Regions from separate parts of the Streptomyces sp. SP17BM10 genome, predicted to be linked through region 1. Evidence: riboswitches for the same ligand, from Rfam matches in the RefSeq annotation. Region 1 holds a riboswitch; the other holds the start of a gene.
The links. Region 1 has a riboswitch for magnesium ahead of PUR71_RS11280 (magnesium transporter MgtE N-terminal domain-containing protein). Riboswitches for the same ligand answer to the same signal wherever they lie in the genome.
Positions count from the first base shown of each region.

Region 1 (3,920 bases):
GGGTATCGCGCGTCAGTTCGGGACTGCTAGCGTCCTCGGCGTGGCAAAGCTGAACCAGATCATCGCCGTCGAAAAAGGCGTCAAGTCCAAGTCCTTCCAGGAGCTGACCCAGGCCCACCAGGACCTGCAGAAGCCCGCGCTGCTGGCCGGGATCTCCCGCACCTACCAGCCCAAGGACGAGGAGGGCGAGCAGCTCCCGCCGGAGTCGACCCGGGTGCAGCTCAAGGCCGAGGACGTCCTGCGGTCCACCGCGACGACGCTCACCCGGCTGTTCGACGTGACGGCCACCAAGGACTGGGCCAACCTCGGCGCCCGCGCCGACGTGGTGGTCGACGGCCGTGTGCTGCTCGCCGAGGTGCCCGTCCCGTACCTGCTCTTCCTGGAGAAGCAGCTCACCGACCTGTTCACCTTCGTGCGGAAGCTCCCGGTGCTGGACGCCTCCGAGTCGTGGAACCTCGACCCGTCCACCGACTCCTGGAAGACCGAGCCGGTGCGCACCATCCGCACCAGGAAGGTGCCGCGCAACCACGTCAAGGCCGAGGCCACCGAGAAGCACCCGGCCCAGGTCGAGGTCTACTACGAGGACGTCCCGGTCGGGTACTGGACGACCGTGAAGTTCTCCGGCGCCCTGCCGGCCCGGCGCGTGAACGAGCTCGCCGAGCGGGTGGAGAAGCTCCAGCAGGCGGTCAAGTTCGCCCGTGAGGAGGCCAACGCCGTGGACGTCACCGACCAGCGCGTCGGCGACGCCGTCTTCGGCTACCTGTTCGGGTAGCCCCCAGATCGCCCGCCCGGGGAGCCGGGCGGGTGCACCGGGCGTGCGCCTCACGCGTCGCCCGGCGCGAAAAGGCTGACACTGACGTTGAAGCTGACCAGGGGTCACAGTGGAGGTTCGAATCCTCCCCCCGGCACCACGGGCCGGGGTAGCCCAAGCGGCAGAGGCAAGCCCCGTCAAACTCAGACTCCCGCTCCAGTCTCAGCATTCGCCGCCGAACACCGGATCGACCGGGTGCGGACGACCATCGACGAATGCAGGTTCAAGTCCTGCCTGTGCCGCTCCGTGGCACGGTAGTTCAACGGCAGAACGCGTCGGTTTCAAAGTGATCCGCGGCCCTTAAACGTGCCGGTGTGAGCAATTGGGCGGCACAAAGGGGCCCGGGAGCAGGCTACGCTCCCGGGTCCTCTCGCCTCCCCGGCACCCGCGCGCGCCTGCGCGGGACGCGCCCTGGTGCGCGCCCGCCGGCTCCCCCGCTGGTCGGAGCGAGGTCAAGCTCAGGTCAAGGGTTGTGCCCGGAGGAGGACGAGGCCCTATCCTGTCAAGCATTCGATAGGACACCTCGTTCGGTGAGGCGTCTTCACGGACACAGGCCACTGATCCCACCCGTCGAGAGACGCTCCGGATCAGGACAGGTCTCCCCGGCCCAAGGGGTGACCCCAAGTGGCTTCCCCGCCGGGACCGGCCGGGGACACGCCGTGGAGTGCCAAAGCTCTGACGAGTTGGGGTGCACCGGACGGCGACGTCCGCCTACCCCTGCCTTGCCGCCGCGCGACGGATCGCGGCCGAGATCGGGAGGGGGCGTGATGGACGGAAGTCCTGGCCATAGTCGGCCCTCCACCGTTTCGTTCCCGCTGTCCTTCTTCCGCTGCTCCAGGCGGCTCCTCCTTCCCTGACCCCGCCGGGTCCGCTCCGCCCGCCCCCTCGCGTCCGTGTGACGCCGGAGGCCCCTGCGCGCGCCCGGTGACGCCTGCGGTCAGGGTTGGCAGTGGCATGCCACCGGGCGGCCCGATGCCCCGTCCTGCCGGGGCGAGGGGGGTTTTCTCCATGGCCACCACCACGCTGTTCTCTTCCGCCACGGCGCGCCTTCGCGACCGCACCGTCGAGGCCGAGCGCCGCACCACCGTCACCAAGGCCGTCCGTTCGTCGCTCGTCTCGCTCGCCGGGCTGGTCGGCGGACCGGTCACCAACCAGGCCGGCGAGGAGGTGGGCCGCGTCGTCGACGTCGTCGCCCGCCTCTACGGACCGGAGCCCTACCCGCCCGTCACCGGTCTGATCATCCGCATAGGACGCCGCCGCGCCTTCATCGCGGCCACCGCCGTCGAGCGGATCCACACCTGCGGGGTCCGGCTGCGCACCTCCCGCGTCGACCTGCGCGAGTTCAACCGCAGGCCCGGCGAGGTACTGCTGGCCCGCGACGTGATGGACCACCAGCTCGTCGACGTCGACGGCGTCCAGGTCACCCGCGCCGCCGACCTCTACCTCGCCCCGCTGGCCGCCCGCACCGTCCTGGTCGGCGTCGACGTCTCGCTGCCCACCCTCCTGCGCCGCCTCGGCCCCCGCCGGTGGCAGATCCGCCCCACCCCCGACGGCGTCCTGGACTGGCAGTCCGTCGCCCCCTTCGGCGAGCAGGCCACCCACGGCCCCGCCGAGGTGCGCCTGCGCGCCTCCCGCTCGGCGCTGCACCGGCTGCGCCCGGCCGACCTCGCCGACATCCTGGAGGACCTCGGCCGCCACGAGCGCCAGCAGCTGCTCGGCTGGCTGGAGCCGGAGCACGCGGCCGACGCGCTGGAGGAGATGGAGCCCGCCGAGCTGGAGAACCTCCTGCGCGAGGCGCCGCCCGAGCACGCCGCCCGGCTCGTCGACGAGATGGAGCCCGACGAGGCCGCCGACGCCCTGCGCGACCTGAACCCGGGCGAGCGCGAGAACCTCCTGGCCCGGATGCCCGAGCCCGAGGCCGCCGAACTCCGCTCGCTGCTCACCCACCGCGAGGGCACCGCCGGCGGCGCGATGACCACCCTGCTGGTCACCACCCGCCCCGCCCGGACCGTCGGCGAGGTGCGCGCCGAACTCGCCGCGCAGGCCGAACACCGCACCGACATCGACGCGGTGACCGTCCTCGACGACGACGGCGTGCTCATCGGCGACATCCCGCTGTTCGACCTCACCGTCGCCGAGGACACCACCGTCGTCGCCGACCTGGTCGCCTGGCGCGCCCAGTTCGGCCCCCCGGTGACCGTCAGCCCCGACACCCGCCTCGCCGAGGCCGCCCACCACCTGGTCGCCGCCCGCGCCACCTCCCTGCTCGTGGTCGACGACACCGACCGCCCCCTCGGCCGGGTCCTGGCCGACGACATCCTCGACTCGCTGCTCCCCGAGCGCGGGCGCCTGCACTTCCGGAGGCTCCTCAAGTGACCCGCGACCTCGACACCCGCCCCGACGCCGACGCGTCCGCTCCCGAGGAGGCGCGGTCGTCCGCCGCCGCGCCCGGACGCCGACGGGGGTTGCGGCGCATCGCCGCCGTCGCGATGGTGGCCGGCCCCGGGCTGGTCGCGGCGAACGCCGGCAACGACGCGGCCGGGATCGCCACCTACGCCAGTGCCGGCTCGCAGTTCACGTACGGAACGCTGTTCTTCATGGTGCTCGTCACCCTCGCCCTGGTGATGGTGCAGGAGATGGCCGTCCGGCTCGGCGCGCACACCGGCAAGGGCCTCGGCGCGCTCATCCGCGAGCAGTTCAGCCTCCGGCTCACGGCGCTCGCGGTGTTCTGCCTGCTGCTGGCCAACACCGGGCTGGTCGTCAGCGAGTTCGCCGGGATCGGCGCCGCCTTCGAGCTGCTCGGGGTGCCGAAGTGGGCGGTCATCCCGCCGGCCGCCGTCCTGCTGTGGTCGCTGGTGCTCTTCGGCTCGTACAAGTGGGCCGAGCGCATCTTCCTGGTGATGTCGCTGGCGTTCTTCGCCTACCCCGTCGCCATGGTCATGGGCCACCCGGACTGGGGGCAGGTCGGCGAGCACCTGGTGATCCCGCACCTGGAGCCCAGCAAGGACTTCATCCTGCTGGCCGTCGCGCTGATCGGCACGACCGTCAGCCCGTACATGCAGTTCTACGCGGCGGCCGGCGTCGTCGACCGCGGCGCCAAGCCGGCCGA
Region 1 is NZ_JAQYXB010000529.1:57,622-61,541, forward strand. Features, by position in the region: gene PUR71_RS11275 (DUF7873 family protein) at 41-772, shown strand; M-box (ykoK) riboswitch at 1,327-1,506, shown strand; gene PUR71_RS11280 (magnesium transporter MgtE N-terminal domain-containing protein) at 1,820-3,187, shown strand; gene PUR71_RS11285 (NRAMP family divalent metal transporter) at 3,184-3,920, shown strand, end outside.

Region 2 (3,920 bases), on a different contig from region 1:
TCCGGGCAGGCAGTAGACGGTCGGGTGGGCGTGCTCCAGCACCAGCGCGTTCCAGCGCCGGTCGCGCACCGCGACGACGTCCAGCACCGCCCGGTGCCGGCGTCGTGCCCGGCCGGCTCGCGCCCCGACGGCGGCCACCACCGCGGCGAGCCCCGCGGCCCCGGCGGTGAGGAGCCACCCGTCGTGGGTGTGCGGGGCCAGCGGCCGGGCCGGTTCGGCGTGCGGGACGAGCCCGAGCAGCCCCGCGGGCTCGTGGGCGAACGGCTCGACGGCGTGGTGGGCGGCGAGCAGCAGCGCGACGAGGAAGGAGGCCATCAGCGCCAGCCACAGGGCGGTGCCCGCCACCGGGTGCGCCTGGAGCCGGGCGGAGCCGGCCAGCCGGCGGGGCAGCGCGAGACCGGCCGCGACCAGGTAGAGGCCGAGCAGTGCGAGGGTCACCGCTCGTCGTCCCGGGCCTTCACCTGTTCCAGGGCGGCCAGCAGCGCGCCGGCCTCGTCGCCGCTCATGGCGTCGACGAAGTGCAGGAGCGCGCCGGTGCGGTCCGCGGTGGTCTCCAGCGCCTGGTGCATGAGCCGGGCGGTGTACGCCTCGCGCGTGCAGGTCGGCTCGTACACCCAGGCGCGGCCGACCTTGTCCCGGCGCAGCCAGCCCTTGGTGTGGAGGATGTCGGCCACCGTCGTCACGGTGGTGTAGGCGACCGGCCGCTTCTGCCGGAGGTCGTCGACCACCTCGCGCACCGTGGCCGGCCGGCCCCAGGACCAGAGACGGTCCATGATCTCGGCCTCAAGATCGCCGAACCCGCGCAGCACCGCCCGTTTCCCTTCCTCGCCGTCCCCGTCCGGAACGGCGCCCATGGTACGGCCCCGGTCGGCGGTCGGTGGTTCGGACGGATGTCCGGTCACGGTTCTACAAAGGTGTCGAAGATCGTAGGAAAAGCATCCTGCGGTGCTCGGGGAGGGGCTATGCTTCTGGAGGTTTGAAGAGGCACCTCGTTCGGTGAGGCGTCTTCACGGACACAGGCCACTGACCCGACGACGTCGAGAGACGCCCAGGTTCAGGACAGATCTTCCCGAGTTAAGGGTTGATCCCAAGTGGCTTCCCCCGGGCGGGGATTACGCCGTGGAGTGCCAAAGCTCTGACGAGTTGGGGTGTACCGGTTCCGTCAGGGGGTCGGTCCGCTCCTTGCCGTGTCGCGACGCGGCGCACAGTCGGTGCGCCCCCGGCCGGGAGGAGGCGAGAAACATGGACTGCAGTAGTCCGGGCCACAGTTGCCCCTATCCCCGCATGCTCTCGTACACCTCCGGCACGCGGTAACAACCTTTCCTGCGAACGCTCACCACGCGCTGCTCCCTGCATCCGAGGCCGCTCGACCATGCCCTGGTGCAACCGTCCCATGAAGCAAGGGAACTGACGCGCCGTCGTGAAGTGACGCACCGTCATGTCCACACGATGACCGAGCCCGGCCCCGCGCCGGCTCGCGCCGCCGTGCGGCCCGGCGCCGTGCCCGTCCGCAGGGAGGATTACTGCTGCGTGCCCCCTGAAGGCCCCCTCAAGGCAGGGGGCGGGGAGGATCCACCATGGCGAACGTCATGCTCGACCCGAAGGTCCCGGCCGCCCGCGGCGCGGTGCTGGACGACGCGCACGTCGGTGACATCAAGGGTGCCCTCGGCACCATCAGGCTGGACGACGACGCGCCCCGCCGGGGCCTGTCGGTGCGCCTGAAGACACTGCTGGCGATCATCGGCCCCGGCCTGATCGTCATGGTCGGCGACAACGACGCCGGCGCCTTCTCCACCTACGGGCAGGCCGGCCAGAACTACGGCACCCAGCTGCTGTGGACCCTGCTGATGCTGATCCCCGTGCTGTACGTGAACCAGGAGATGGTGCTGCGCCTGGGCGCCGTCACCGGCGTCGGCCACGCGCGGCTGATCCTGGAGCGCTTCGGCAGGTTCTGGGGCGCGTTCAGCGTCGTCGACCTGTTCCTGCTCAACGCCCTCACCCTGGTGACCGAGTTCATCGGCGTCACCCTCGCGGCCGGCTACCTCGGCCTGCCGAAGGCCGCCTCGGTGGTCCTGGCCGCCGCGATCATCATCGCCTCGGCGTTCACCGGCTCCTTCCAGCGCTTCGAGCGGGTGGCCGTCACGCTGTGCGTCGGCTCGCTGCTGCTGGTGCCGATCTACTTCCTGGTCCACCCGAAGACCTCGCGGATGGCCCACGACTTCGTGGTGCCGAGCATGCCGGGCGGCTCGGGCCAGCTCGCGGCCGTCATGCTGGTGATCATCTCCATCGTCGGCACCACCGTCGCCCCCTGGCAGCTGTTCTTCCAGCAGTCGTACGTCATCGACAAGCGCATCACCCCGCGTTTCATGAGGTACGAGAAGATCGACCTGTGGATCGGCATCGCGGTGGTCATCGTCGGCGCCGCCGCGATGATGGGCTTCACCGCCGCCGCGTTCGCGGGCACCGACGGCTTCGGCCAGTTCACCAGCGCGGCCGACGTGGCCAAGGGCATCGAGGACAAGGCCGGCCACCTGGCGGGCGTGCTGTTCGCCATCGCCCTGCTGGACGCCTCGATCATCGGGGCCTTCGCGGTCTCGCTCTCCACCGCCTACGCCGTCGGCGACGTCTTCGGCATCAAGCACTCGCTGCACCGCGGCGTGAAGGGCGCGAAGGGCTTCTACGGGATCTACGCGGGCCTGGTGGTCACCGCCGCGGGTATCACCCTGCTGTCCACCGAGTACACCCAGGGCCTGATGACGCAGTTCGTCCAGGTGCTCGCCGGCGTGCTGCTGCCCTCCGCGACGGTCTTCCTGCTGCTGCTCTGCAACGACAAGGCCGTCCTCGGCCCGTGGGTCAACGGCCCGAAGACGAACGCCTTCACCGCGGCCGTGGTCGGCGTGCTGGTCATGCTGTCGCTCATCCTGACCGCCGCCGTGGTCTGGCCGGACATCAGCTCGGAGGCGATCCTCTGGATCATGGCCGGCTGCGGCGTGGCGGGCGTGCTGGTCGCCGGGTACTCCTTCACCTCCGGCCGCACGGCCACCAAGGAGGACCCGATCGACCGCACCGGCCGGGAGAACTGGCGGATGCCCCCGCTCGAGACCCTGGAGAAGCCGGTCGTGTCCACCGCCCGCAAGGTCGGCATGGGCGCCCTGCGCGCCTACCTCCTGATTGCGATGATCATGGTCATCATCAAGGTCGTCCAGACCGCCCTGGGGCACTGAGCCACCGGACACCCGCCGAACGGACGGGCGGCGGGCTGAGGACCCGCCACCCGTCCGCTCCGCTTCCGCTCCGCCGTCTCCCCGCCGTCTCCCTGAAGGAGGTGCCGCCGTGCACACCCTGACCACCGTCGAGTTCCTGGTCCGGCTGGCCACCGGCGTCGCCTGCGGCGCCCTGATCGGCGTCGAACGCCAGTGGCGCGCCCGGATGGCCGGCCTGCGCACCAACGCCCTGGTCGCCGCCGGCGCCACCCTGTTCGTCCTCTACAGCGAGGCCGTCGGCGACACCGGCAGCCCCACCCGGGTCGCCTCGTACGTCGTCTCCGGCATCGGCTTCCTCGGCGGTGGCGTCATCCTGCGCGACGGCGCAGGCGTCCGCGGCCTCAACACCGCCGCCACCCTGTGGTGTTCGGCCGCCGTCGGGGTGCTGGCCGCCTCCGGCAAGCTCGAACTCGCCGTCCTCGGCACCCTCGCCGTGCTCGCCGTCCACCTCGTGCTGCGCCCGGCCGGGCGGCTCCTCGACCGCGCCCCGCAGTCCGGCAGCGACCCGGACTCCACCAGCCGCGCGACCGTCCACCTGGAGTGCGACCGCAAGTCCGAGACGCACATCCGCGCCCTGCTGCTCCAGTCCCTCGCCGCCTCCGGGCTCACCCCCACCGGCCTGCGCGCCCGCCGCGCCGACGACGGCGAGGTCACCAG
Region 2 is NZ_JAQYXB010000623.1:406,189-410,108, reverse strand. Features, by position in the region: gene PUR71_RS26330 (M56 family metallopeptidase) at 1-438, opposite strand, end outside; gene PUR71_RS26325 (BlaI/MecI/CopY family transcriptional regulator) at 435-806, opposite strand; M-box (ykoK) riboswitch at 982-1,155, shown strand; gene PUR71_RS26320 (NRAMP family divalent metal transporter) at 1,578-3,224, shown strand; gene PUR71_RS26315 (MgtC/SapB family protein) at 3,334-3,920, shown strand, end outside.
Region 2: linked by a shared signal. The riboswitch ahead of PUR71_RS26320 (NRAMP family divalent metal transporter) and the one ahead of PUR71_RS11280 (magnesium transporter MgtE N-terminal domain-containing protein) in region 1 are both predicted to bind magnesium.